DNA from 3 places in the Desulfosporosinus sp. FKA genome. Region 1 is predicted to be linked to each of the others. Evidence: predicted binding sites of a transcription regulator. Region 1 holds the regulator's gene; each other region holds the start of a gene.

Region 1 (10,188 bases):
TAGGCGCTTCCTGTGATTGGGAGCGGGAACGGTTTACCATGGACGAGGGCTGTTCCCAGGCAGTTCGCGAAGCCTTTGTAACCCTGTATCAAAAAGGGCTGATTTACCGGGGAAATTATATCGTCAATTGGTGCCCGAAATGCCACACCACGATTTCGGATATTGAAGTTGAACATGTGGACAGCGAAGGAAACTTGTATCATTTGCGTTATCCTGTAAAAGATAGTGATGAAACCTTAATCGTTGCCACGACGAGACCGGAGACGATGCTGGGAGACACAGCAGTGGCTGTTCACCCAGAGGATGAGCGCTATCAGCACTTGATCGGCAAAACCTTGATCCTGCCCTTGGTGGGACGAGAAATTCCGATTATCGCCGATGAGTATGTGGATCGGGAGTTTGGTACCGGTGCTGTGAAAATAACCCCGGCCCACGACCCTAACGATTTTGAAATCGGTCTGCGTCATCAGCTGCCGCAAATTGCCGTGATGGACAAAGAAGCCAAAATGAATGAGCAGGCCGGAAAATATCGAGGGCTAGACCGTTTTGAAGCCCGCAAAGTAATTGTCGAGGATCTCAAGGCCTTAGGCGTCCTAATCAAAATTGACGCCCATGCTCATGCTGTCGGGGAATGTTATCGCTGTGCTACAGTGATCGAACCCATGGTCAGCAAACAATGGTTTGTGAAAATGGAGCCTTTGGCTAAGCCGGCCATTGAGGTCATTAAGGACGGACGTTTAGGATTTGTGCCGGATCGTTTTGATAAGATCTATCTCGGGTGGATGGAAAATATTCGCGATTGGTGTATTTCCCGTCAACTGTGGTGGGGACACCGCATTCCGGTTTGGTATTGTGACGACTGCGGACAGGAGATCTGTGCGAAGGAAGACCCCACAAGCTGTCCTTCTTGCGGAGGAGTTCATCTCAAGCAAGATCCTGACGTCTTGGATACTTGGTTTTCCTCAGGACTCTGGCCGTTTTCCACTATGGGCTGGCCGGAAAAAACACCGGAACTGAAGCAGTTTTATCCGACGTCGGTGTTGGTAACCGGCAGGGATATTATCTTTTTCTGGGTCGCGCGGATGATCTTTATGGCTATGGAGTTCAGGAAAGAAGTGCCCTTCCCGAAAGTAATGATTCACGGCTTGGTTCTTGATTCTAAAGGGCGGAAAATGAGCAAATCCCTGGGTAACGGTGTTGACCCGATTGAAGTTATTGAACAGTATGGAGCCGATACTCTGCGCTTTATGCTGATTACCGGCAATACTCCGGGCAATGATCTGCGCTTTCATCCGGAACGATTGGAGGCAACCCGGAATTTCTGTAATAAGATCTGGAATGCTTCCCGCTTTGTGCTCATGAACTTGGAAGACTACGAGGCTGGGCCAAGGGGAGAGCTTACCCTGGCAGACCGCTGGATCTTGACCCGTTACGCCTCCCTGGTTGAGAAAACGACTGAAGCCTTGGAATCCTTCGATCTCGGTGAAGCCGGCCGAATTCTGTACGAATTTATTTGGAATGAATTCTGCGATTGGTATATTGAACTCAGCAAGCCCCGCCTTTATAACAAAGAAGATGTGCTTGCCCGTCATACCGCCCAATCTATTCTCCTGGAAGTCCTTGAAGGGACATTGCGTTTATTGCATCCCTTTATGCCTTTCTTGACCGAGGAAATTTGGCAGAACCTTCCCGTTGAGGGGGTCAGCATTATGATGCAGTCCTGGCCCGAGGCACCGGCTTATCATGAAGAAGATGCCGTGAGAAACATGACGCTTTTGATGGATGCTATTAAAGCCATCCGCAATATTCGAGCTGAAATGAAAGTCTCACCCGGACAGAAGGTGGAGATTCTGATTCTGGCCGCTGATTCCAGTCAGCGTCAGGTTTTGGAACGAGGAAAAGCAGATATCCTCAAGCTTGCCGGAGGAGCAAGTGTGGAACTGCTCGAAGCTGCGGCCGAAAAACCTTCCCAAGCGGCCAGTGCTGTCTTAGAGGGTGTGGAAATTTATCTCCCGCTCAAAGGACTCATGGATCTGGATAAGGAAGTGGCTCGTTTAGAGAAGGAGATCGCTCTCGTGGTTTCAGAACAGAACGTACTGGAAGTGAAGCTCAATAACCCAGGCTTTGTCGGCAAAGCGCCGGCAGCTGTTGTGGCCAAAGAACGGGAAAGAGCAGAAGGTTTAGCTGCCCGCAAAATTGCTTTAGAAGAACGTCTAAAGGAACTGCAGCAGAGTTAATAAGTTACAGGGGGAAAACGAGATGAAATCAATGGAACTTGAGCAAACGTATCAAGCGAGTCTTGATTACCTTGTCAACCTGACAACATTTGGGATGAACTTTGGTTTAGACAGAATCCGGGAACTTCTGAAACGGTTAGGCAACCCGGAAAAGAAACTGCGTGTCGTCCATGTGGGGGGGACCAATGGCAAAGGCTCAACGACGGTGATGATTGCCCGGATCTTACGGGAAGCAGGCTATAAGGTTGGTGTCTTTACGTCGCCTCATCTTCACGATTATCGTGAGCGTATGACCATCAACGGGCAAATGATTCCCAAAGAAACGATGATCCGGATCATTGCTGACCTTCGCCCCCATCTGGAGGCGATGGTAGCAGAAGGATTTGAGCATCCCACTGAATTTGAGGTGAGCACTGCTCTGGCACTTCGCTACTTTGCTCAAGAAGAAATTGATTATGCTCTCATAGAAGTTGGTTTAGGAGGGGCGATTGATTCGACCAATGTCGTAACCCCCTTGATTTCTGTGATTACCAATGTAGCTATGGATCATATGGATTATCTGGGCCCAGACCTGGTATCTATTGCCAAAGTAAAGGCTGGGATTATTAAACCGGAGTCTTTGGTGGTAACGGCTGCTCAAAACTCTGAGGTTATTCAAGTCCTGCGTGACACGGCGCAGGCCAATAGCGTTCCCATATACCTTGTCGGCGAGGATGTCAATTGGGAGAGCATTTGGAGCGGTGAGCTGGAACAGGAATTTGACCTGGTGGGCCTGCACTCGACGTATTATAAATTACGCCTGCACCTCATAGGCCTTCATCAGCTGCGCAATGCCGCAACAGCTGTAACTGTCTGTGAACTTTTGCAAAGCAACTACGGAGTAACAATCCCGCGAGAGGCTGTCTATGCGGGCTTGCGCAATGTCGAATGGCCCGGACGTCTGGAATTGCTTTCTCTTCAACCAAAAATCCTTTTGGATGGGGCTCATAATGTTGATGGGGCTCAAGCTTTGGCGGAAGCCCTGCCGCTTTATTCCCGGGAACGCCTCATCCTATGTTTCGGCATGCTGGCTGATAAGGAGCGGGAAAAGGTCGTGGATATGCTGGTGCCTATGGCCGAGGAGGTTATCGTCACCCGCCCCAATTCTCCGCGGGCCGGAGATTGGACGTCCCTGGGGAGACTGGCTGAAAAGCACGGCTGTCCTGTTCAATGTATCGAAGATCCCAAAGAGGCGGTTATTTATGCCCTCAGCCGTGTGGGTGAAAAGGACATGCTTTGTGTTACAGGTTCCCTTTATATGCTTGCCGATGCCCGTCAAGCTTTAATTGAGGAGTTAAAGAAACGATAACCTTCTCTTAACATAACAAAAGCTAATAGTCCTGATAAAAGTCACTTTTTTTAAAACTGTTTCGAAAAACTTAACATTTTTTTTACACAAACCCCCTGAGATTTGATACAATACTCCCTGGAATGACATGAAATAGGTTTGCGTTTTCTAGGGAGCTGAAAAAAATACGTTGGGGGTTATTTCGCATGTTCGGTTTGTCACCTAAAGAAGATAAATTCTATCTGCTTTTCACCCAAAGTACCCAAGTCGTTTCCAAGACCTTAAAGAGACTCCAGGATATTATGCAGCAAGACTCTGTATCCTCGGAAGATGCAGCTCAAATGCATCGGTTTGAACATGAAGCGGACAATATAACCAATCAAATCATGGAACGTCTTAATTCTACGTTTATCACACCTTTGGATCGAGAAGACATCTATAAACTCGCTCAAGTACTGGATGATATCGTTGATTTCGCTGAAGGTACTGTGGAACGCATGCTTCTCTACCGAACCGGAAAACCGTCCCTTGGCGCCCAAGAACTTGTTCATTTAGTAGAACTGGCAACACAGCAAATCCAATCGGCTTTCTCTTGTTTAGGTAATATTCATTTCAAAAAGACCATTATTCTAGCTGCAGCCGAGGAGATTTATCATCTAGAAAGCGCGGGAGATAAACTTTATCGCCAGGAAGTAGCTCGACTTTTTGAATTTGAGAAGGATCCCATTGAAATTATTAAGTGGAAAGAGATTCTTGAGCATATTGAAACGACGTTAGATCATTGTGAATCTATTGCCGATCTCCTTAAAAGTGTGGTTCTCAAATATGACTAATATTGGCGTATTATTAGTAGTAGTTGTCTTTTTAGCCTTATGCTTTGACTACATTAATGGATTCCATGATACAGCAAATGCTATTGCCACCAGCGTATCGACTCGGGCTTTGAGTCCGAAACATGCGGTTGTTTTAGCGGCCGCATTTAATCTGCTGGGAGCATTGGTCAGCACGGGAGTGGCCCAAACGATTGCCAAGGATATTGTTTCGCCCAAGTTAACGACCCAAGAGGTCATTATTGCTGCCTTGCTCAGCGCTATTACCTGGAATCTTGTAACGTGGTATTTAGGAATTCCCAGCAGCTCTTCCCACGCTATTGTCGGAGGTGTTGCCGGTGCTGCTGCCGCCAAAGCCGGCTTTGCCGTTCTACACTGGGATGGCTTAGGCAAGATCCTGGCAGCCTTGGTCTTTTCACCGATTATTGGTATGATTTTAGGATTTATCATTATGAAAATCTTAAATATGGCCTTTGGTAAATTATCACCGTCACGTGTCAATCACGGGTTCAAGAAAATGCAGGTCCTTTCCGCAGGCTTGTTGGCCTTTAATCATGGCTCCAATGATGCCCAAAAGTCCATGGGGATTATTACTATGACGCTCATTGCCACCGGAATTCAGGCTCAGACGGTTCTGGCACCTCCTCTTTGGGTTAAACTGGCCTGTGCTCTGGCCATGTCTCTGGGGACGGCTGCCGGTGGCTGGAAAATTATTCATACTATGGGCGGGAAAATTTTTAAACTGGAACCCATTAACGGCTTTGCTGCTGATCTGAGCTCATCAATTGTCATCTGGACAGCGACTGTATTTCCAAGTCTTCACCTTCCGGTTTCGACGACCCATGTTGTCTCCGGTTCTATTATGGGAGTCGGCAGTGCTAAAAGGGTTTCGGCTGTGCGTTGGGGCGTTGCTCAACAAATGCTGATTGCTTGGATTGTGACAATTCCCACAACTTCATTGATAGCTGCCCTATATTATCTCGTTGTTTCGAGAATTATGTAGGAGTGAAATTAAAGGAATAGCCCCCGCTTGGAGAAGTGAGGGTTTTAGATGGGGATAAAGAAGCTGAAGGGGCTGCCGTAAACTGTTAAGCGTTTGCGGCAGCCTCTTTTTGAATTTAGGAGTCTATTTTTCAGTTTTCCTACATATCTTCCGGTAGAAGGGTTGTCCGGACCTTACGGGAGGAGTAGAAGGATGAATCAATTTCAGCGGCTGCGTATTCTCACGTTGGTGCTCTTGGGGATGATGGCCCTGGGGTTGCTGACGTGGGGAATTGGAAAAGCCTATTTGGAACTCGTAGATCATTCAGCAAAGGTAAGGATTCCTCAAATCACATCTGACGGTCAAGCGAAAAATCAAGCAGACACCTTGGTTCTGCCCAAAGCGACCTTTTGGACCTGTCAAATTGGTGTTTTTCAGAGTGAAGAAAATGCTCAGTCCTGCCTTAAGCAGCTGCAGGAGTTAGCGAATGATGGCGGCATTATCAGCAGGGACCCTTGGATTGTTGCCATCGGTTTAGGCCACACGGCAAAGGAGTTAAGCGGCGTCAAAGAAGCTCTTGCTGCTAAGGGTATTCCTGCTGTGATTAAACAAGTTGAACTCCAAGAGCGATCGTTTCGTGTTATGGGGAATGGTTCGCGTCTAACGATAGAACTTCTTGCCAATGTTAATGCTCTCTTGCAGGAAGGAATCAGTTCTCAACGTTTAGCTCAGGAACAGCAGATATGGAATAGTCTGGCTGGAGAGCATTCCCCTTCACAATTAGTTCAGCTTCATAATCTCTATAATTTGCTTCGGGCGAAGAATGACCCACAAGATCAGCAGCTTTTAGGATTGTCTCTATATTTTGCTGCCACGAGGATTATAAATGCATTTTCTGGGAAATAATAACTATAAGATATAAGCAAAATTATAAAATATAAGCCAACTATAAACTATAAGCTAAAAAATGCTAAAGGGAGAGTATCAAGGGCGATGATTAATAGTCAGAAGATTATAAAATGGAACTATTTGCGTTTTTAGTTAATAGTGATATAATTAACATAACTATAATTTTATTATTATTATTATCCGATTAAGTTAATTTGATTTAAATATCAGATGAGAAATGAGGGAACTTATTGAAAACGCTTAAAATCCCAGAGGCTACTATTATTCGACTTTCAGTTTACTCACGACATCTGACAGACGTCGATAGAAAAGGAATAATTACTACCTCATCAGGGGATATCGCGGAAGGAGTGGGCGTCAGCCCCGCACAAGTCAGGAAAGACCTAGCGTACTTCGGAGAGTTTGGAACAAGGGGTGTAGGATATAACGTCAAAGATCTTCGTCAGCATATTTTGAGAATTCTTGGGTTAAGTGTTGATTGGAGCGTTGCTTTGGTCGGTGCCGGGCACTTAGGTTTGGCCTTAAGTTCATACAAAGGCTTTCGCGAGCGGGGGTTCATCATTACCAGTATTTTTGATTCAGATCCTGATAAGATTGGAACCAAAATCGGTGACGTTGAAATCTTACCAATTGACCACATTGAAGAAGTTACGAGACAAAATCAAACTCAGATCGGTATTATTGCCGTACCTTCATCTGTCGCTCAGGAAATTGCGGATAAACTCATTAAGGCCGGTGTGCAAGCAATCTTAAATTTTGCACCTGTCGTCTTGAATGTTCCGCCTGAGATTGAACTGAGGAATGTCGATCTTGCTGTTAATCTCGAAGTACTTACTTTTAACGTCGGCGCTCAACGATTTTAGAGTCATGCAGCAGCAACTCAGCTGCTAACTAATGAGTTCGGTCAAATACCTTTTACATAGGCATAGACCGTTCTCTTTGTTGTTTCTTTTTCTTTTTTAAGCTTCAGCAGATTATTCACGAGAACGGTTTATGCAAATAAAAAAATAATAAACTAAACAATTAAATAATCATGCTTGTTTTTTTAATAAAATAATTATACATAATTAAGAGCAATGATTATAAAATTTCTGCTGTTGTTTCGCAATTAATTATTGTTATGGAGAATGCACTGTTGTACATTAAGGTGTTTGTGTCATATAATAGACAACAAGAAGTGTGTTAAGGGTTCCGCTGAATATGGTCTGGACCGAGCGACACAGGTTGGAAAATACCCAACTACACCGTGTGGGACAAAAGCCCCGTGGAAGTTCTTAGGAACGGCTGCGGGTTTTTTGATACCATTTGGTATACTTTTTGGATTGCGGAGGGGAAAAATGAATCAAAACGAAGCTAAACGAAAAATTACAATCTACGATACAACTTTAAGAGATGGAGCACAGGGAGAAGGGATTCATTTTTCGACACAAGACAAGCTGAGTTATGTCAAGCGGATCGAAGAAATGGGCAGTCTCTATGTTGAAGCAGGATGGCCGGGAGCTAATCCCAGAGATGATAATTTCTTTCAGCTTATTAAGGAACAAGAGGTTCCTATGACACATATAGCTGCCTTTGGAAGTACCTGCAAAGTGAATGAAGCGCCGGAAAACAGTGAGATTTTACTTAAGCTGGTGGCTTCCGGAGCTAAAACGATTACTATTTTCGGAAAATCATGGGATCTGCATGTGCGAGATGTTTTGCGGACGAGCTTGGAGGAAAATCTGCGCCTGATCCGTGAATCTGTTTCCTTCTTAGTCAAACAAGGCCATGACGTCTTTTTTGATGCTGAACATTTTTTTGATGGGTTTAAGGAAAACCCGGACTATGCTCTGAAGTGTATTGAGATGGCTCTTCAAGCCGGAGCTTCCATAGCTGTCTTATGTGATACGAATGGCGGTTCTTTGCCGAAGGACATTGCCTTGGGAGTAGAAATGGTGAGACGTGAATTTGCTCCTCAAGAGTTAGGAATTCATGTTCATAATGACAGCGGCTTGGCAGTGGCTAACTCTCTGGTAGCCGTAGAGGCAGGAGTAACCCAGGTCCAGGGAACTTGGAACGGATATGGTGAACGCTGCGGAAATGCCAATTTAAGTACTTTAGTTCCTTTATTGCAAGTTAAGGGAAACTATGACGTCCTTTCGGACTCCGCCCTGCACAAGATTACTCCTTTTTCTCGCTTTGCCGCGGAGCTTTCCAATGCGCCCTTTGATGAGAAACAGCCCTACGTAGGCCGCAGTGCCTTTGCTCATAAAGCCGGAATGCATGTTGATGCGATTCTCAAGAATCATCGGACTTTTGAACACATGGACCCGGGCGAGGTAGGGAATGAACGGAGAATATTGATTTCTGACCAAGCGGGAAAAGCAAATATTTTCGAACGGCTTCGCCGTTTTGATCCGGATATTGTTAAAGAAGATCCCTTGGTGGAGAAGGCAATGCTCGAAATTAAGGATATGGAGAACAATGGGTTCCAGTTCGAGGCCGCTGAGGGCAGTCTTGATTTGCTGCTGGTCCGCACCTTAAATCGTTTTACGTCTCCCTTTGAAGTTTTAGATTATCATGTCTGGAGTGATCCGTTGCGCGGTGAGCTTGATTCGGTGGCCGTTGTGAAGGTTAAAGTCGGGGAACAGACCGTGCAAATTGCCGCCGAAGGCAACGGTCCTGTGAATGCATTGGATTCGGCGCTGCGTCAGGCTCTGGCAAGTTTCTTTCCGATTTTGGCGGAGAGTGAACTGGTGGATTATAAGGTTAGGGTCTTGGATGGTTCGCGAGGGACTGAGGCTATTGTTCGGGTTATTATTGATACGCGTTTGGGGCACGAGGTTTGGGGGACGATTGGGGTTTCCAATAATATTCTGAAAGCCAGTGCGCAGGCTTTGCTTGATGCGATTAATTGGACGATTTGGAAGTTTGATGAGGGGGCGCGCCGGGGGCGGGTTTAGGCGCTTATTGGGGTCATTTTATTCTGCCGAGGGTCGCATTATACTTGTTCGGCCATGCGGTCGTCGCGCCAAACTAGGGCTTTAAATTCTGATGCAAGCGGGCAGGGTACCCGGCCAAAGCGACATCCCTGTCGCATGGCCGGCGGGAAACGTCCTGTTTCCCGCCCCACTGATGAAAGAGAATTTAAAGCCGAGTTTGGCTGCGGCTCCCGCAGAGGCTTCACGCCGTATAATTGCGACCCTCTTGGCTTATTAAGAAGAGGGACGTTTGGTGGGTGTCCCTTTGGAGTTTGTGTTTGCATGTTTCTCAAGGTGAGGGTCGCATTATACTTGTTCAGCCATGCGGTCGTCGCGCCAAACTAGGGCTTTAAATTCTGATGCAAGCGGGTGGGGTGCCCGGCCTATGCGACATCCCTGTCGCAAGGCCGGCGGGAAACGTCCTGTTTCCCGCCCCACTGATGAAAGAGAATTTAAAGCCGAGTTTGGCTGCGGCTCCCGCAGAAGGCTTCACGCCGTATAATTGCGACCCTCTTGGCTTTGCTATTAACATTTCGTTAATGGTATATGGGCTGGACAGGTTGAATCGTATCATTTCCCGCCCCTATGATTTGCTCAGTTGTTTGTTCTGTTGATTGTAAGTAATTATTTTTAGGGGGAGCGTCAAACAAAGAATCATCGCCCGCTTTAGCCGCTGTTAATACTGTTGCTAAACCAAATAATGCATGAGATACCAGATACGAAAGATTACTATTAGCATCCTTTGGCTTAACTTTGTTATGAGCAAGGCCGCTAAGTGTAGCTGTTATCACCGACCCAAACGTAACTCCTAAAAAAATACCTTTGGCAACTAATTTGTCTCGACCATAAGTAGTTAACAGTTTAACGGCTGAAATTCCGCCGACCATACATAAGCCTATAGTCATTAATGTTCCGAGAAGTTGTCCTTGCCATTTTTCTGCTT
Region 2 (10,188 bases), on a different contig from region 1:
CCCCGAATCCGTTCAGCCATACATATACAACTTGGGTATGTCCAGCAAATCTGGGCAGCGTGGTTACGGTATGTATATCGTGAAAAAAATTATTGATGATGCGAGGGGCACTATTCGCTTTAAGGTTGACCGTGGGACATCATGGCACATCTCAGTGCCCCTCAAGGGGAGGGACATAAATGTTTGATGTTTTGATCGTAGAAGATGATCCTATGGTAAGCCATGTGAACACAAAATTTCTCAAGAAAGTTTCCGGCTTTAACTTGGTGGGTGCGGCAGCAAATTTGGCGGAAGCCCGTGAGTATGTTCAAAAGGAAAAGATCAACTTGATCCTGCTCGATTTATTCCTCCCGAAAGAAAACGGTATTGACTTTCTGAAGTGGCTGCGCAGCCAAGAAATCCACATCGATGTCATTCTGATCACAGCCGACAAACGCAGCGAGAGTGTGCAGGAAGCCTTTCGTTATGGGGCTGTCGATTATCTGATCAAGCCTTTCACCTTTGAACGTTTCAAAGATGCAATGCAGCAATACAAAGAGTGGGCCGAAAGCTTGCAAAACAGTATTTTTATAGAACAGGAAGCCTTGGACCGTTATGTTCTAACCGGGAGAGCGGAAGTTGAAACGGACAAGCCCTTGGAAAAGGGTTTGAGCAAATATACTTACCAGCGAATTTGGGACCATATTGCCCACAACGGCGAAGAGTATTTCACTGCAGATGAGTTAGCGGAATATTTAGGAATGGCGCGGGCCTCTGTCCGCAAATATCTTGACGTCATGGAACGCGAAGAAAAATTAGAGCTTTTGATCGAGTATGGAAAAGTCGGCCGTCCTCAGCATAAATTCAAACTCAAGGAGTTCTGAGATAATGTCCTTTATGGAGATAAAGTTTGTAAGAGCAAAAAGAACTTAAAATTCTTAATCTGCAAAAATAAGTCTTAATTTGCAGAATATTGTCAATGGTCCCCATTTTCGGCTAATATGAAGTTGCGTTTATTATCTAAAAAGGAGGTTAACTTTAGTTTACGCAACTCAGGTTTGCCGTTGGTTCAATTCTAACATGAGAATGAATTGGGAGGGGATCTATAATGAAACCGACAAAAGTGCGTTGGGAAGTCATAACCCTGTTATTCTTCGCGACGACGATTAATTATCTCGACCGAACCAACTTATCAGTTGCACTTCCGGTCATTGCCAAACAGTTATCCTGGACACCTGCGGCCATGGGCGCCATTTCATCAGCTTTTCTCATAACTTATGCGCTCCTGCAAATGCCGATCGGTGTTTTCATTGACAAAATTGGAACCAGGATGACATATATCTGGTCTGTCATCATTTGGTCTCTCGCCTCCATGGCGACCGCTTTGGGTACTTCCTTCGGATCGATCTACATCTTCCGCTTAATCTTGGGTGTCGGCGAAGCCCCTGCTTTTCCGGCAGCGACAAAGACGGCTGCAGACTGGATACCTCGGCGGCAGAGAGGGATCGCCACCGGATTTTTTACAGCCGGAGTTAACATGGGCTCCGCTATAGCACTCCCTCTTGTTGCATGGATTGTGAGCTCTTTTGGCTGGCAAATGTCCTTCATCATCACCGGTGCACTTGGTTTTATCTGGCTCTTTTTCTGGCTTGTTCTCTACCGTGACCGAAAAGACAACAAGCGAGTCAATGAGGCTGAAAATGCTTTAATTGACGCCGACATCACAACGGTGCAGGAACAGCCCCGCGTACCCTGGATACAATTGTTTAAGAAAGTGTCGACCTGGGGTCTGATGCTCGGCTATGCTTGTCAGCTCTATATCATGTTTGTTTTTGTCACTTGGCTTCCGACCTACCTCGTGCAGGCCCGCCATATGACCCTTCTGCATTCCGGTATTTACGGGATGATACCGTTCATTGCCGGTACGATCAGCGCCTTCCTTGGCGGAAGAACCTCAGACGTCTGGGTGCGCAAGACACCGAACGGCCGAAAGATCGCCATGAGCCTGGGTCTCATTCTTGCCATGGCCATTATCCCAGCGGTATTCGCAGGTTCTGCCTCGATGGCTCTAACTCTTTTGACAATTTCTGAATTTGGAGTCATGTTCTCAAACGGAGCCGCATGGGCCGCTGCTTCGGAAATTGCTCCCGCAGGTCAGGCCGCTTCCGTTGCTTCAATCCAAAACTTTGGCGGAAATGTTGGCGGTTTCCTAGCCCCAACAGTTACCGGTATACTCGTTCAGGCTACCCACTCCTTCAACAGCGCTTTGATCCTGGCAGGCATCCTGGCTTTTGTCGGTGCGATTATCTACTACACCATGCTTCCGGGGTCAAAAGTACAAGAGGAGAGCCAAGCTTCTGCGGCTTGATTCAGCACTCCTTTCTGTAGGTTGAAATTAAAATCATAATCTAAGAGAAGAAGCCTTAAAGCTTCACAGCGACAACCGGGGGAAAATAGCGATACAAGGCAAAATAACCGTTAAGGATGCCCGTGATTTGAGTCTTGCCTATTCTCCCGGAGTTGCCGAACCTTGTAAAGAAATTGCCCAAGAACGGTCTTTGGTTAATGTATATACAAATAGGGGAAATACAGTAGCCATCGTGTTGACAAAGTGGTCGAAACCGTAAAGCTTTTGGAACCTACCTTTGGCGGAATTAATCTTGAGGATATTGCAGGACCTGCTTGTTTCGAAATTGAGGACAGTGGAGTTGCGGTGCATGTTTCCAATCTATTAGAAATCATAAACTTTTCTTAGCATCCAACTCAGAAAAATTGCAGTTAAATAAAATTAGGTTTAAGTGGTTGTGTTTGCAGGCCTCCATTGCTTGGGGAAGACTTAAAATCCCTACCTGCGAGAGCGGGGTTAAAAACCAAATAATCTAAATGGCTTTGTGGGAATGTAATCCAGGGCGTGTTGCTCTGGATTTTTACAATTTGTCGAGGTACAGTGGTATAATTAGGAATAAGTTGGAGGGATGCGTAGGATGGGTTTCATGGGAGTGTATTATTGGAGGGGCAATTGTATTAAAATGAAAACTTTTTAAAGATTATTTTAGAGGCATGTAATTTTAGTTGTATTATATTAACAATAACTATCAGGGGGCAGGCATGTCTTGGCTACTTTTGACGATTTTATGAAATTAGATATTAGAGTTGGAGAAATTATTAAGGCGGAAGTCTTTGAAAAGGCAAAAAAAACTGCTTACAAATTATTTATAGACTTCGGTGAAGAAATCGGCACAAAAAAATCAAGCGCTCAAATCACCGAATGCTATAGGATAGATGAACTTATTGGGAAACAAGTTTTAGGAGTGGTTAACTTCCCTCCAAGACAAATTGCAGATTTTATGTCAGAAGTCTTAGTTTTAGGAGTTTATGCGAACCAAGGAGTTGTACTCATTCAGCCGGAAAAAGTAGTTCGTAAAGGTGATAAATTAGGATAATGAACAATGTTAAAAAAATGCACCTCAGAATTGCGAATACAAATAAACTCAAGTTACTTTATCATCTTGTTTTTTGCCACATCCTCGCCCGACACCAAATCCTCCCCCACGCACACTTCTACCGCGCTACCCTCACCCCAAATCCCCATAAACACCAACCACCCGTCAACCAACCTAGCGACCTCCTTCAATCCTGCAGGATGTCCTTACCTAGCGGATAACCGAACCGGGAAGGTGGAGTCTGGGGGATGCGCTAATTGCAGATTAAAACAGTCTCCCAACTGTTTAAACTTATTTTTTATATGCTTCTGCGAAAACTTTTGCAAAATCTTTGAGTTTGACTTTACCAAGATGGTAATCCGTGGCGCGGAGGTTAGCATAGAATTCGTCGATGTTTTCTTGGGCACGATTCATTTGGGCGAAACGGTTGGCAGTGTCCTCGTGGATACCAATTTTTTTCATGTTCGCAGTGAGAGCTTCGACAGGAATTTGTTGGTATTTGGCTTCGATATCATTTTCAGCAAGAGCCTTGAGCCAATCGTTTCCTGTGCCCCAGTCGCTCACGACGAATTTCGCGCTTTTGCCCGCTGGGGTGTGGGAAATCAGGGCGAAAGCGACGTTCGCGATATCAACGGGGCTGGCCCAACCGCGCGTGATGTCAGCTGAAGCTGAGCTGAAGATAGCTTGTTGGGTTTTGAGGTTTTGCATATTGGCAAAAAGGTTATTGTAAAAACCAACAGGGCGGATGTGAGCAATGTTAACGCCTTCAAGCGAGTTGAGTACGTCTTCCATAAAATGATACATGTAAAGGATACCGGCTTTTGGGTTGTCAGCGCCGATCGAGCTGAGATTGACGACGTTTCTCACGTTTGAGTTTTGCACAGCGGCCTTGTAATTTTCAGAGAGCTCGATGGCGGCCTGCCACATATCAGTTCCTGACATCGGGTTGATGCCTGTAATCATGAGATAAACGACGTCGCTGCCTTTGAATGTTTCGGTGAGGAAGTTGACGTTGCGGTTTGAACCGACAGCGGCTTTGGCTCCGAGGGCATGGATAGCGTCGACTCGGTCTTGCGAGCTTGTGATGACAGTGACGTCGTGGCCGTCAGCGATGAGGCGTGGAAGGTAGTTACGATTGATATTCCCGAGAGAGTCGAGAACTGTGATTTTCATTGTGTTTCCACCTTCATTTTGATAAAATAATGTCACAAACTGACATCGAGATTAGTGTAAACTTGCCGAATTTTGTTGTCAAGAAAAAATGTAAGAAATTGACAAAGAGGTTCTGCAAAATTTTCAAAAATAGGAATGAGAAAAAATGAAAAGTAAAGAGAAATTGCAGGTGGCGGCCGCGAAATTATTTATGGAAAAAGGCTATGAAAACACGACGGTGCAGGAGATTGCGAGTCTTGCGGGTGTGACGGAGCGAACCTTTTTTCGGCAGTTCAAGGATAAGTCGGACGTACTTTTTGATACGAGTAATACGATGGGGCAGCGGGTCGCGGCTTTTATCACTGACAATTTTGACGTCGAGCAAAAGCCGCTGAAGCTTGCGGTTGACGGCTTTGCGTCGATTTCTGATTATTTTGATGGCTCGCGGGAGCGGGTGTTGGCTCGGAATCAAATTATTCAAAGCAACCCTGATTTACAGGAACGAGAGTTGTTAAAAAGGCAGGTGCTAATTGAGTCTGTCACAAACGCTTTGTCTGTCAAATTTGATAGCGAGCTGTCAGAGCTTGCCGCGCGATTTGCGGTTGAAATTTTTCACATGGCTTTCAGAAAATGGATTGAAAGTACAGAGAAAGGCTTTGAAGAGCAGGTGCTCGTGGTCTATCAACTGTATGAAAAACTCACTTTATTGATTTTTGAGTATCCCTCCTTGCGAGAGCGGTGTTAAAAACTAAATAATCGAAACGGCTTTGTGGGGAATGTAATCCAGGGCGTATTGCTCTGGATTTTTAAATGGAACCACAATTTGTCGAGGTTCAGTGGTATAATTAGGAATAAGTTGGAGGAGAGCGGTTGGCGAAGCCAAGAACCGTCACGGACGCTAATTTCGTCAATTGGTGGACAACTCTGCATTGCAGTAAAGAGTCCTAACCCCCAATGCTGAGGGATGTCCTCACCTATCCAAAGGTTCTCACCGAATTGGGAAGGTGGGGGATGCTTGATAAAGGTTACAAAAGAAGGACAGTTTCAAAGGTTGGTTGGATTGGCATGATCAAACAGGAGACAAGAGGTAAACTATGAAAAACATTGAAATAGATAGTACAATTTATAAGACGAAACCGAACAAAGCAAATCGATCAAAAGAAGAAATGGATGTTTACGATTTATTGGAAAGACTTGATATTCCATATTTCAGGCTCGACCATGATGAGACTCCATCCATTGAGATGTGTGATCAGGTTGAAAAACTATTGGAAATTGAAATATGTAAAAATTTGTTCCTTAGCAACTCACAAAGAACAAGCTTTTATCTGCTAATGATGCCAGGTCGAAAGAAGTTTAGGACAAAAGATTTATCAAGACAGATTGAGTCATCTAGATTATCTTTTGCCGAGGCTGAAGATATGGAAAAGCATTTGAATATTAAACCGGGATCAGTTAGTGTTATAGGCCTTGTGAATGACATAAGCCAATCTGTACAACTACTAATTGATAAGGATGTTCTTCAGAGTGAATATGTAGGATGTCATCCTTGCGTTAATACTTCCAGTTTAAAGATCAAGACATCAGACCTTCTTACAAAGTTTTTGCCCTATACTGGACATCAACCTATAGTGGTGGAATTGTAAGTTAGGTTATCTGAAGGGTCTATTTATGACAACTGATCCTGATGTGCTGAACATCTCATTAATGTTAAGTCCCCAGCAAGGTCTCTCTAACCTCAATCCCAAACAGCCAATGCTGCTGGATGTCCTTTACCGACCGGATAACTGAACCGGATAGTTGTGGATGCGGAGTCTGATTTGTATGCTTGGGAACATGCCTTTTCTGATGAGGAAGTAGTACAGTGGATTGACGAAACATCACGGCATTATCCATGATGTTAACCCAGTGTTTGATAGAAAACGGCTGTTATATATATTCCCAAATGGTTTACAGGAGGGATTGGTTTTAAACCAGCATCTTGGTTATAGGTAAACAATAATCATGATGCGGCGAAAGATTTAGATCGTGATAGAAAATATGATCTCCAGATCATTCTAAGATGGGTAATGCTGTAACACTTTCCAAAAGGAATTAAAGAAGCTTAGAGATGTGTTGGATGAAATGAATCTGTAAGAGATAGGAGAACATAAATGATCCATGAGATACATATTAAAACAAAGAAACACGACGAAATGATCGATATAACGGCTCAAGTACAAAACTTTGTGGCTACCCAAAATATCCAGGATGGTCTTGCTGTAGTTTATTGTCCGCATACAACTGCTGGAATAACGATTAACGAAAATGCTGATCCGGATGTACAAAAGGATTTTCTCCGGAGACTTGATGAGATTTACCCTTGGGATTCCCCGAAAGATTGTCACATTGAAGGTAACTCCGCTGCTCACTTGAAAGCCAGCACAGTTGGACCATCCCAAACTGTGCTTATTAATAACGGAAAATTGCTCCTGGGTCGGTGGCAGGGGATTTACTTTTGTGAATTTGATGGTCCGAGGGAGCGAAGTTGTTATGTTAAGTTTCTACACCAAGACTAATTCTGGAGGAATATCATGGCAGTTAGCGGAATGGGCTATGAAATCTCTAATGATGTCTTCTTGGTATCAACTCGTCGATTGAAGCAGCTCGTGCTGGAGAACATGGTAGAGGGTTTGCAGTGGTTGCAAATGAGATAAGGAAGTTATCTGAAACTACGAAAATTTCAACTCTCGAAATTGAATCAGATCTTACTAGAGTTCGGGTATCGGTTAATAATTTGATAGAATCAGTTAAGCAACTCAGTGAAGTTACAGAATCTCAGGCCAGCGCGGCAACAGAACTATCAAATGCTTTATCGCAAATTACGCAAATGGCTGAGAAGTTAGTCATGATGGGTAATGTCTAGCATAATTTTGTTAATCAGTTTATGATCGACAGAGAGATTTTTCAAAATGGTAGGACAGTTATATACTTCTCACAGAAAACCACCTTAAACGTCCCTAGATATTTCCCAAAACGCCAAAGAGGGCGATGTATTAAAACAGGTCAACGGTAAATATGAGGTGGATATTTTAGAGACTCAGCGACTTAGAGCAGAAGTCGAACAAGTGATGAAGGATATATGGAAATAGGGGCAGCTTAGGCTGTCCTTTTTGATGGTAATTTTGTTTTGAACAACAACAGAAGAATCCATGCGGAAGGCTTTAGACAAAATTAAGATCTTATTCATCAGAACAAGAGTCAAAAACTAATGCAGTATCGTTATTTCAACAACATCTTTGTAAGAGCACACTTTTTTGCACGTAGGGAATACAATTCTCAGAAACCTTAGGTTTGCTTCCGTAATTAAAAGATACGGTGATTCTTGTTATTCTACGAGAATATGCATAGACAATTATAAATTTAAGTATGATACAAATTATTTTTAATTAATAAATATATTATTTAATCTCATAACATCGACGAAATATGACAAAATTTACGGCGATAACATGTTAGGATGAAGGCAAACCGATAATAATACATTCGTTTCAATCAAAGAAAGAAGGAATACATGTGCGTCATCTGAATGACTTATCATGGAAAATTAAGCTTCTCGGTGGATTTTTAGTTCTAACACTTTTAGTCGGATTTGCGGGATTTATTGGAATGAAGGACATCAAAACGATAAACACAAATGGGAATTCAATTTACACTGATAATCTTTTATCGATTAAAGACCTTAATGATATTCGTGCTACGTTTCTTCAAAATCGTTCAACCATGATTCTTTTATATTATAATCAAGATAAATCTAAGCAAGAGACCTACATACAACAAATTAATAATCAAAAAGCTCAAAATAATGTATACGAGCAAAATTACGAAAAGACGTATTTGAATAACTTATCCTCTGAAGAAAAAAAGGGTTATAACGATTTTAGAACAAATCAAGATAATTATCGAAATCAGAGAGACAACATGATTAAATCATTAAACGAAGGGAGTTATGATCAGGCGGGGAAAAGTCTGAAACAGGCACTTGCTGCAAATGACAATGCCATATCGGCCTTAAATAAATTAGTGAGTTTAAATGAACGTAAAGCACATGATAAGGAAGCTATTAATCAAAATGTCTATATACATTCTTATACTATGCTTTCAATTGTAATAGGGGTAAGCATAATTATAGCCGTGATAATTGGTCTATTTTTATCATTAAATTTGTCAAAACGGCTTTCAAATATTGTGAGTTTTGCCGAAGCTTTGGGTAATGAGGATTTAACACAACAATTAGTTATCTACGGAAATGATGAAATTGGACAACTTGGCGTTTCAATTAACAAAGCAACTTTGAGTATGAAAAAACTGGTTGAGGCTATCGGTGATAGCTGCCAAACAATGAATGCACATTCTGAGGAATTGTCTGCGAACATGGAGGAAATTACCGCCACAATTGAGACAGTTCAACATTCTACCGAGCAAATCGCTCAAGGTGCTGAGGAACTTGGTGCCAACACGGAGGAAGTAAGTGCTTCTACTTCTGAAGTTTTAAAATTCACCAATCAGGTGAAGGCAAAAGCTGAAGAAGGTCAAAAAAATGCTATGGCGATTAAAGAACGAGCCAGCGTGGTAAAGAATCGAGGTTCCTTGGCAATTAATGAATCATCAAGAATCTATAGCGAAAAGGAATCTAAAATTAAGCAAGCTCTGGAAGATGCTAAGGTTGTTTCGGAAATAAAATTGATGGCGGAAACCATTGGAGGAATATCGGAACAAACTAATTTACTCTCGTTAAACGCAAGTATTGAAGCTGCACGTGCAGGAGATGCGGGAAGGGGCTTTGCGGTTGTTGCTGATGAAGTGCGAAAATTAGCAGAACAGTCGAAGCAGGCTGTCGATAATATTAATCATGTAATTAATAAGGTGCAAAATGCATTTAATAATCTTCTGGATAATACCCAAGAATTATTGGGTTTTCTTGAGACTACGGTTCAACCAGATTACGAAGCATATGCACAAACCGGCATACAGTATGAGAAAGATTCGGAATATGTCGATGGGATGTCGCGTGAATTGACTTTGGCTACCGAATCTATGAGCCAACTTGTTTACCAAATAAGCCAGGCAATTCAAAATGTGACAGCAACGGCCCAAGAATCAGCTTCCAGCTCAGAAGAGATTTCTGCTGGTATAGTGCAAACAACTACTTCCATGGAGCAAGTGAATTTAGCTGCTCAGTCTCAGGCACAATTGGCAGAGAAGTTAAGTGAATTGGTTGGGAAATTTAAAGTATAACTATGGAAATAGAAATTTGAGAAGAGATAACTAAAGTATTTGATCTGTATTTTAATGTCATTTGGTTGATAGGAGATCGAAATTCTATAATATTCACTGAGAATGTTTGAGAAACTTTGTCAAAATAAATGCCGCCCTTGCTGGGCGGCATAATAGTTATACATGGAAAAAAGGTTCCGATTAAAACTAAGTAATCTCTCCCGAAGCTCGATGTCGCTAATACCAGGCATTTTGATGTCCGATATTATTAGATCTGGTAACTGTTTTTTTGCCAATTCTAAGGCTTCAAGTCCCGAAGCAGCTGTGCCTACTTTGTAACCTTAGAGGAAAAGAGGTC
Region 3 (10,188 bases), on a different contig from region 1:
TTGAGGGGCATTTTCAAATAGGTGTATGTTTCATCATTGACTTCTACTTCACCTCGGGAATTAGATTTGTGAAATGCCTTATCGAGTAAGGGGGTTAATTGGGCGAGAGGCATGGGGAGGCCAGAAGAGGTATAAGTGACTTTGCCGGAATTATCGGTTTTAATATAAAAGTATTTAGCGAGGTGCTTGTCGTGCTCTCGTGGATTGACGATGGTGCCTGAACCGGCTTTGCCGGCAATAATCTGCATTAATTGCTGGGATTGGTTAATAACTTGAATCCTCATAACAAAAAACGTGCCAATGATAAAGATTAGCAAGAGAAAAGCCATGACACCAACATTAATAAGTGTTAATTTAAGCCTCAATTCACGAAACATCGGGCCCCTCCTTCAAACAGTAGCCGATTCCTCGTACTGTATCGATTTTTAAGTTTGGTGAATTTAACTTTTTGCGCAGGTAATGAACGTAAATTTCTACGTTATTGGCTTCAACATCCGAATCAAGCCCCCACACGCGGTCAAGTATCTGTTCTTTTGTTATGACTTGCCCGGGGTTACGCATAAAGAGCTCTAAAAGCAAGGATTCTTTCAACGTTAGCTTGATCGTCTGGTTATCATTCATTAATTCACAATGAAGCGGACGAAAGGTAAAGCCACCCAAAACTAGTGTTTCACCTTGAATTTGACCTGGTCTTCTCCCTAAGGCTCTTATTCGTGCCAAAAGTTCGTCTGTTGAAAAGGGCTTGATAAGGTAATCATCCGCACCTGCGTCCAGTCCCTCAATTCTATCTTGAATAGAATCTTTAGCCGTTAATAGCAGAACAGGAGTATGGATGCCTTGGTGACGCAGGGATTTTAAGACAGCAACCCCTTCTTTGCGGGGCAGCATTCGGTCAAGGATAATTAAATCGTAAACTCCTGTTTCAGCCATAGTTTGCCCGGTTTCCCCGTCATAGGCGGTGTCTACTCCATACTTATTCTTTTTGAGAATGTAGGCCAAAGCCTCCGAGAGCCTTGGCTCGTCTTCAACTAATAGTAATCTCAAGATTTTCACCACCTTGTTTTAGTTTAAAGGAACTACCTTTAAATTTCCTTAGTTTTTCTGGGTTAGCCCGCATATTATACAACTCGTTTTGGATAAAGTATAGGATAGGGTTAGGGTTAGGATTCAATGTCATATTTAAGGAGGCAACTATGCAACTAAAGAAATGGCTGATCAGCGCTGTGATTGTGTCCGTAATGATCTCTCTAACGGGCTGCGCCAAGAATCAGCAACTCTCAACATCAACTCCTCTGCCAACAAGTGCACAACCTATGGAAGGGCATCCGGCGGAAGACTCTGATACGGTTGGCGATAAGGGAAGTCAACAAGCTGTAGAATCTAAAATAAATGATTGGTTGACTAAAAACTACCCCGGCAATTGGAACGTTGTTGGAACTACTTTAAGTAAGGGGAATTACATTGAGAACGGTCACTATAAACTAGTGGATGGTATAGAAACTCTGTTTCCAGGAACCATGGGCGTCTCAATTTTTGTTGGCGAAGAGCGAATTTCCTCCAGCGTTAAAAAGGGTTCAGAACGCGTCTTGAAAGGTTTTCCGACACCTGAAAAGGTTGGGGAGGTTCTGAAAAGCGGTAAGGCAACAAGTTCCCTGAGCAGCGGTTATCTTAAAGTTTATATTCCTTTTCAAGCCGGAGGTAAAACGGTGGCCGTGTTGACGGTATCAGTCTCACACCAATAGAAGTTTGTATAAATTATATACAATTAAAAACCTCTCAGCTCTTTTGGCAGCGGAGAGGTTTTAACGTTAAAGGCCTTAACGCAGAAATAGCAAAATATTTTGAGAGAATGTTGCCATATCGTCGAAATAACAAGTATGACCGAGATGATCAAAGGTTAATAATTGACTGTTAGGAATCTTGTCTTTGAGAAGTAAGGCATAGTTATAAGGCGCAATTTGATCTTCTTTTCCCCAAACAATAAGGGTCTTGGCTGCTATTTCATTTAATTGTTTTTCATATTGGTCCACGTTAATACTATCAATTAAGGTCAAGGATAAAAGCAGCTCTGGGTACTTAATAGCAAACTTTAAAGAAATTTCCCCGCTGAAGGAGGGGCCAATCAGATGAAAGGCCGGCAGGGTAAGCTGCTTTGAAAACTCGAAAATAAAATCCTCAAAGTTCTTTTCCGTCGGAAGTTTCTCTGACAATCCATAACCTGGAAGATCCAAGGCGAGGATCTTATAATTTTCTTTTTCAAGTTGATCAAGTAGACCGGATTCCTGCCAGTCTTTGGCGGAAAACCGCTTGCCATGGAGCAAGACAACCCAGCCGCCGGGATTTTCAGCACCGCAAATTAGATAATGAATCATGCTGCCTTGGAAATTGACAAACTTGTCGACAGGAATAGTCATGAGAATAACCTCTTTTCTAAATTATAATGCTTAAATTTGGTCCTGAAGTAGTTCTACAATTTAACAAAATCTCCTCTAAGTAAGTGAACTCGCTTACGCTAAAGCTGAACATCGGGGCTTCAGATACAATAATGTCCAGTGGACATTATTGCCGAGCCGCCTTTCCCAATGGGAATACTTAGTGGCGAAGGAGGACTCTACCCCACCTGAAGTTAACGAGGGACCCACCCACTTACAGAAGCGGGGGTCTTAAAAACTGGATAAAAGAGCCTATAGTAATAGTCTTAATATTTATGTTTTATGGATTAAACATACTTCAAATCGCCGGTTAGGCGATTATATTTTTCTTGGATTAAGCTAAGGGTTTAGGCCATCGCAAAAGTGCAATACGAATCATAGAATACAGTATAAGTCAGGTTCTCTTTATCCCAATGATCTGGGAATTAACATTTATGTTAATAGTTGCTGGCATTGTATTATTTATCGATTATATGACAAGAAACGATTAGATAGATTTCAGCGTACCTTTTGGCCAAAAATCACATTTAAAATTGCTTAGATTCAGAGAATACATGTCTATCTTGATAATTTAGTATCAATTATATACAAGTTCAAAACCTCTCTATTCTCACAGCCGAGCTAGAGAGGTTTTTGATTTATATAGTCATGCTCACATTTGAGCAGTATATCACGATGTGAAAATAGCTATTCTAACTAAACAGGTCAGACAGGAATAGTTTACTTTTGAAACTTAAATTAAATATTTAAGCCGCATTTAGTTTTATTTACATACAGAGATTCTTAAACCAATGGATCAAAGCTCAAAACCAATGACTAAGAAACCGTTATATCAGACTAAGCGGTTTGCTAAATTTAGTAGATTATTAGGTTTCAAGAAAGTATTTTTAACGATTAATTGTGAGTTGGCATGGTTTTTGTAATGGAAATGACTGAACAGATTTTTTAGATAGTAAAGAGAGCTAAAACAATTTAGGAGGTAGTGGAATTGGCGTTCGAAACAATTCTCGTGGAAATCGAAGAAGGAATTGCAACCATCACTTTAAATCGCCGGGATGTGCTGAATGCTTTAAACAGTCAGGTTTTTACTGAGTTGGCTGAGGCAGCCGAAAATTTGGCTGTTGATGATTCAGTTCGAGCAGTCATCATTACCGGCGGTGACAAAGTATTTGCGGCCGGGGCAGATATTAAGCAGATGGCCTTACTTGGTGCTGTTGATGTTGCTATAGGTCTCAGGCCATCAAAGATAGCCTTTGAGCGGCTGGAGAACATGCCTAAGCCGGTCATTGCAGCTATTAATGGTTATGCTCTTGGCGGCGGGTGTGAATTGACCTTGGCAGCTGATGTTCGTGTTGCCGCTGATAACGCTCAATTTGGTCTGCCGGAGATTAAGTTGGGGATTTTACCCGGCGGAGGAGGGACTCAGCGTCTCCCGCGCTTAATCGGAGCCGGTAAGGCGAAAGAATTAATCTTTACCGGGGATCTAATTAACGCGGAGGAGGCTTTAAGGGTTGGCCTTGTGAATAAAGTGGTCCCCGCAGATCAGGTCTTGGCAGAAGCCAAGAAAATGGCTAAGAAATTTGTTTCCAGAGGAGCTGTGGCCTTAAGTCTGGCGAAAGCGTGTATTAATGAAGGACAGCGCATGGACTTAGAAATGGGTTTAGAGTATGAACATAAATGCTTTAGTTTATTGTTTGCTACTGAGGACCAAAAAGAGGGCATGAAGGCTTTTGTCGAAAAACGAAAACCAAACTTTCAAGGGAAATAATAAGTTTATCCAGTTTTGATGAGGAGATGATCCAATTGAAATTAGAAGACATTAAAACAATCTGTGTAGTTGGAGCGGGCAACATGGGCCATCAGATTGCCCTGTGCTGTGCTTTAGCCGGTTATAACGTTGCCTGCACGGATATAAGTCAAGATATGTTGGACAAAGCAGAGGCCTTTGCCAAATCCTATTTGCCAGAACGGGTGAGTAAAGGGAAATTAACGCAGGAGCAGGCAGACAGTGTTTTGGTGAAGCTGAAGTTTACTGCGAGTTTAGAAGAAGCTGCCGGAAAGGCTGATTATGTTATTGAGGCAGCTGTGGAAAAAATGGATATCAAGCGGAAACTCTTTGCTGATTTAGATCGAATTGCTCCGCCGCAGGCGATTCTTGCCACGAATAGTTCCTATATTGTCAGTTCAAAGATTGCTGATGCCACGGAGCGTCCCGATAAAGTTTGCAACATGCATTTCTTCAATCCGGCTTTAGTTATGAAACTCGTGGAGGTTGTTCAAGGACCTCATACTTCTGCCGAAACTGCTCAAATCACCATGGACTTAACTGCTAAACTAGGCAAGATTGGTGTTTGGCTTAAGAAAGAAATTTATGGTTTTCTGGTCAATCGGATATTATCGGCTTTGGCGCAAGAGGCGATATTCCTCGCTGACATGGGAATCGCCACTCCCCAAGAGATTGACCTTGCAGTGACGAATGCCTTGGGTCATCCTCTGGGGCCTTTCCGTTTAATGGATCTAACTGGAATTGATTTGAGCTATTATATTAGTATGGAGCGTTTTCAAGCAACTGGTGATCCGGCCGATCGTCCTTCCCCTATCATTGTAGAAAAGTATATCAAGAAAGAATGGGGCCGCAAAACAGGTAAAGGGTTTTATGAGTATTCCTGAAAAAGTAAGCGCTGGCCTTCTTATCGGTGAAATCATATTGAAAATAATGACAATGATTTAGGGAGCTTGAGCAAAAGCTCCCCTTTTGTTCCGAACTAAATATTTTGACTATTTAAAATTATTGCTTTACTTCATTTGTTTTGATTCTATATAATAATGCTAAACGATGGATAACAAGTGGGGGATAAACATGAGTACCGGAGTCCAGGCTGTCACAAGCAGTAATTTTCCGCAGTGGAATCGAGAACTTTTATTCCGGATTATGGACAACATTCATGATGTAGTACTTGTTATTGATACGGATACGACCATAGTCTATGCGAACGAAGCTTATGCGAAGATACTGGGGGTGCCTGTAGAAAAAGTGTTAGGACGCAGGTTGGATCAGATCGAACCTAAGGCCGAAGCGATAACGTTAATGCGCAGCGGAAAGTCCTGTCATATGGGGAGGGACTATTTGGACTCGCTCGGAATTGATGTTATAGGAAGTTCCTTCCTTTTAAACGATGGCCAGAGAATCATGGGCTGTGTTTCGATCTTTAAAAACATTTCCGAAGTCATAGAATTGAGCCGCGAGTTGGAGCAGACAAGAGGTCTGGCCGATTATTTAAAAGAGCAATTAGAACAATGGGAGCAATTGCCTCTATCCTTCAAAGAATATGTAGGACAGAACAGCTCTTTAAAAGAAACCTTAGTCTTAGCAGCCAAGGTTGCCAAAACAGACAGTACCGTACTAATTCGAGGAGAAAGTGGTGTCGGTAAAGAGGTCTTAGCCAAGGCGGTACATAACAGCAGCCGAAGAAAAGATAAGCCGTTAATTAAAGTTAATTGTGCTGCGATACCGGACAATTTGATTGAAAGTGAACTCTTTGGATATGAAGATGGCGCTTTTACGGGCGCAAAAAAGGGAGGAAAGCTCGGTAAGTTCGAGTTGGCTCATAGCGGTACTATATTCTTGGATGAAATCGGTGATATGAGTATTACCATGCAGGCTAAATTATTGCGTGTCCTGCAGGAAAAAGAGTTCGAGCGGATAGGCGGAACTAAAACGATTAAAGTTGATATCCGGGTGATTGCCGCGACAAATCGGGATTTGGAAAGCATGATTCAAGAAGGCACTTTCCGGCGGGATTTGTATTATCGTTTAAATATTGTTCCTCTTAATCTTGTTCCGCTAAGAGAACGAAAGGATGACATTGTAGCTTTAGCTAAAACCTTTCTGAATCGGTATGCTTGTGAAGTAGGCCGTGAATTAACGCTTTCTTCTCAAGTTCTGAGGTTTTTTCAGGAATATGACTGGCCGGGCAACATTCGTGAAATGCAAAATGTACTCGAACACGCAAGTATTGTTTGCAGCGGTACAACTATAGAAATGTATCATTTGCCGAAACAAATTCTCCACCTTAATGATGACCAGTTAAGCGCCAAGAATAAGTCCCAAACAGTGAAGGAAATTGTGGCGGCCTTGGAAAAAGAACTAATTCTTTCGGCCTTAGCAGCCAATAAGAATAATCGAACGAAAGCAATGAAAGAATTAGGATTTTCTCGGCGAGTATTTTACGATAAATTACATCGTTATGGGATTAACTGAGCGGGATGACTATTAAAAATGTATTGTACGTTTTACGCACTATAGGTTTGGAAAGGAACTATTTTTTGTTTCAAATTCATACACGTTTTGCTGAGTCTTCTAAGATCATGCGCTCTTTAGAAGGCCTTTTTTATCTGGTTTTTAAGCCTCCCGCTTCTATAAGTGGGAGTGGTTCAGGTCACTTGGCATGGATATTGCTAGTTAAACTATTAAGAATATTTAATTTTTTTAGAAAAGGAAGTGTAAACCCAGCTTTGGTCAAAAAAATAATCAATATCAGAAGTCATTGATGGTACTACTATTTTGTGGAAAGGGTGAGTTATCTTGGCGAGTAATTTTATTTACAGCAATAAGGATCATAAATTTATTATCAAAGAGTGGTTGGACGGAAAAAAGATTCTAGGCTTAAAACGCTATCGAGATTATCTTTCCATTGAGGATGTCGATGGAATCCTCGATCAATCCCTGAAAGTGTGTAAAGACGTGGTAGCTCCCACAAATGATGATGGTGATACGATTGGGGCAAGATTTAACGATGGGAAAGTGACTGTTCCACCCTCGTTTCACAAGGCCTTCAGATTCCTCCATGACAACGGATGGGGTGCCAGCAACAATGATGTGGATGGTGAGGGAGCTCTTCCGGAAATCCTTAATCAATCTGTTCGTGAATATATTATCGGGGCTAATCCGTCCATGTCCCCCTATATTGGCTTAAGCGGCGGTATTGCGGCTGTAATCAAGACTTTTGGGTCTAAGGAACAAATCGCTCTTTATACACCAAAAATGTTTGCGGGAATCTGGGAAGGTACAATGTGCTTGACTGAACCCGGAGGCGGTTCTGACGTGGGGGATATGACATCCAAAGCGTATCCCACTGATGATCCTCTAGTTTATAAAATTAAGGGCACTAAATGTTTTATTACCGGAGGAGATCATGATCTAACGGAAAACATAATTCATCTGGTACTGGCCCGTGTTGATGGAGCTGCTCCCGGTACCAAAGGTTTGTCCTTATTTATCGTTCCTAAAATTTGGGTCAATGAAGACGGAAGTTTAGGTGACCCCAATGACGTCGCTACCGTGGGGATTGAACATAAAATGGGTCTTAAAGGTTCGGCGACAGCAGTACTCAGTTTTGGCGAAGAAGGTAATTGCCGAGGTATTCTGTTGGGCAGTGCTCCTGATGAAAAAGGGGTGGGCCAAGGTATGGCGCAAATGTTCATGATGATCAATGGATCCCGGATGGATACCGGGCATAGTGCTCTGGCTGTGGCGACAGTAGCCTATAACAATGCCGTTAATTATGCCAGAGAGCGCATTCAGGGGCGTCCCATTACCAATCCCAAAGGTGATCGCGTACCCATCATTCAACACGAAGATATTCGGCGTATGTTATTAACTCAGAAGGCGACCTTGGAAGCTATGCGGGCCATGATCTTTAAGGGCTATTATTATCTGGATTTAATCCAACATGGGGATGATCCTGAGGATATCCGTAAAGCTAAACGTTCAATTGAAGTTATTACGCCTTTGGTTAAGGCATACTGTTCAGATCAAGGGTGGCTGATGATTACCGAAGCCATTCAAGTCTTAGGCGGCTATGGCTATACCGAAGAGTATCCTATTGCGCGTCAAGCCAGAGACGTAAAGATTTATTCGATTTGGGAAGGTACTAATTTTATCCAATCCATGGATCTTGTAGGACGCAAATGGAGACTAGACAATGGCAATATTTTTAAAGAGTGGATGATGGAGTTGGCGGCATTTGTCCAGACCAACCAAAATCATAGTACCTTTGCCCACGAATTTGCAGTTTTAGGAAAAGCGTTAATGTCTTATCAAGATCTTGTGGGCACCATGCTGGGTTATTTCAAGGAAGACATCAGGCTGGTTCCTCTCTATAGCACGAGAATTTTGCGCATTACGGCTGAAGTATACGGAGGCTGCCTGCTAATGCAGCAGGCATTAGTTGCTCAAGAAAAGCTTGCTCAAAAAACTGCTGATCAGGACTTCTATAAGGGAAAAATTCAGGCGGCGAAATTTTACGTTCTTAATATCGTGCCCGACGTGGCGGCGACAGTACGAATTATTAAGGAAGCTGATACTTCGGCTATGGATATCCCAGAAGCAGCCTTTTAAAGTTAGTTAACAGAAACGAGAGGAGGATATAAATGCAGATTTATAAAGTTGCGGTAATCGGGTCAGGCGTGATGGGAAGCACTATCGCCGCCCATTTAGCCAATGCCGGGATACCAAGTCTGTTGTTGGATATTGTCCCGTCAAAGCTTTCGGCCAAAGAAGAAGCGGCTGGATTAACTCTTGAGGACAAAAAGGTTAGAAATAGTATCGCAGAACAAAATAAAGCCAAACTGCTGAAGATGAATCCTGCCCCGCTCCTGGTTCCGGAGTTTGCAGAACGAATTGAGGTTGGCAACATAAGCGATGATTTAGGACGTTTAAGCGAGGTTGATTGGGTCATTGAGGTTGTCGTAGAACGGCTCGATGTTAAGAAGGATCTCTTTAAGAAGATAGCTGCTGTTGCTCGTCCAGGGACGATTGTTACGTCAAACACCTCAGGGATCTCACTTAAAGACATGGTGGAAGGGCTTCCGGAAAGCTTTACACGATATTTCTGCGGCACCCATTTCTTTAACCCGCCGCGGTATATGAAACTTTTGGAGATTATTCCAGGACCCAATACCGAACCACTTGTGATTGCTTATCTGAAAGAGTTTGGCGAGCGTGTTTTAGGTAAAGGTGTGGTTATGTGCAAAGACACGCCTAATTTCATAGCTAATCGCATTGGAGCTATCGGCTCACCTGTGTTGCTGAAAGAGATGCTTCGTTTAGGACTAACTGTTGAAGAAGTGGATGCTTTAACAGGACCCGTTATGGGACGTCCCAAGAGCGCTTCCTTTCGTTTAATAGATCTCGTCGGCCTCGATATCTTTATTCATTCCAACAATAATGTTGCCAATGGTGTTCCGGAGGAGAAGGATGACTTTGTTTTACCTGAGTTTATCTTCACGATGCAGAAAAACGGCTGGTTAGGCGATAAAACGAAGCAAGGCTTTTATAAAAAATCCAGAGGCCCTCAAGGTAATGTTATAGAAGTTCTAGATATCAAAACCATGACTTATGGTCCACCCAAAAAAGTATCGTTTCCTTGTTTGGACAAAGCAAAAGCGGCAAGAAACCTGCGCGAGAAGCTTCGTACATTAGTCAGCGGAGATGACGTCGGCTCCGAGTTTGCTTGGAATGTTTTAAAACCAACGCTTCTCTATGCCGCTAATTTAGTTAAAGACATTGCTGAGGATATCACCGGTATCGACGAGGGCATGCGCTGGGGCTATAACTGGGAAATGGGACCATTTGAACTTTGGGATGCTCTCGGTGTTAAAGCTACGGCAGACCGCATTGTTGCTGAAGGCGGTAAATTGCCTGCAATAGTGGAAGAATTGCTCTCGAAAGGATATGAGAGCTTTTATAGTAAAA

Evidence for each region. Region 1 encodes Rex, which represses fermentation and respiration genes when NADH is low (regulators of the CRP and FNR family bind a similar motif). Its sites were predicted from a motif close to ATTGTTAANNNNTTAACAAT; they were not measured.
Region 2: B5771_RS02395 (tRNA-binding protein) is a predicted target of Rex. The motif match lies at 3,050-3,069, and genes of this name have one in related genera.
Region 3: B5771_RS01310 (acyl-CoA dehydrogenase) is a predicted target of Rex. The motif match lies at 6,891-6,910, and genes of this name have one in related genera.

What each region holds. Positions count from the first base shown of each region.
Region 1 is NZ_NAHZ01000031.1:98,860-109,047, forward strand. It holds gene B5771_RS15565 (valine--tRNA ligase) at 1-2,237, shown strand, start outside; gene B5771_RS15570 (folylpolyglutamate synthase/dihydrofolate synthase family protein) at 2,260-3,585, shown strand; gene B5771_RS15575 (DUF47 family protein) at 3,771-4,397, shown strand; gene B5771_RS15580 (inorganic phosphate transporter) at 4,390-5,397, shown strand; gene B5771_RS15585 (sporulation protein) at 5,590-6,282, shown strand; gene B5771_RS15590 (redox-sensing transcriptional repressor Rex) at 6,516-7,148, shown strand; gene cimA (citramalate synthase) at 7,623-9,227, shown strand; gene B5771_RS15600 (hypothetical protein) at 9,782-10,188, opposite strand, start outside.
Region 2 is NZ_NAHZ01000012.1:39,840-50,027, forward strand. It holds gene B5771_RS02375 (sensor histidine kinase) at 1-187, shown strand, start outside; gene B5771_RS02380 (response regulator) at 180-863, shown strand; gene B5771_RS02385 (MFS transporter) at 1,088-2,347, shown strand; partial or broken gene B5771_RS02390 (NAD-dependent malic enzyme) at 2,433-2,680, shown strand; gene B5771_RS02395 (tRNA-binding protein) at 3,093-3,422, shown strand; gene B5771_RS02400 (NAD(P)H-binding protein) at 3,714-4,595, opposite strand; gene B5771_RS02405 (TetR/AcrR family transcriptional regulator) at 4,741-5,319, shown strand; gene B5771_RS02410 (prolyl-tRNA synthetase associated domain-containing protein) at 5,669-6,220, shown strand; gene B5771_RS02415 (secondary thiamine-phosphate synthase enzyme YjbQ) at 6,728-7,132, shown strand; gene B5771_RS24510 (methyl-accepting chemotaxis protein) at 7,198-7,479, shown strand; gene B5771_RS02430 (methyl-accepting chemotaxis protein) at 8,130-9,851, shown strand; gene B5771_RS24650 (hypothetical protein) at 9,971-10,126, opposite strand.
Region 3 is NZ_NAHZ01000010.1:57,847-68,034, reverse strand. It holds gene B5771_RS01345 (ATP-binding protein) at 1-377, opposite strand, end outside; gene B5771_RS01340 (response regulator transcription factor) at 367-1,044, opposite strand; gene B5771_RS01335 (hypothetical protein) at 1,194-1,742, shown strand; gene B5771_RS01330 (alpha/beta hydrolase) at 1,818-2,414, opposite strand; gene B5771_RS01325 (enoyl-CoA hydratase-related protein) at 3,421-4,200, shown strand; gene B5771_RS01320 (3-hydroxyacyl-CoA dehydrogenase family protein) at 4,236-5,102, shown strand; gene B5771_RS01315 (sigma 54-interacting transcriptional regulator) at 5,293-6,693, shown strand; gene B5771_RS01310 (acyl-CoA dehydrogenase) at 7,018-8,832, shown strand; gene B5771_RS01305 (3-hydroxyacyl-CoA dehydrogenase/enoyl-CoA hydratase family protein) at 8,865-10,188, shown strand, end outside.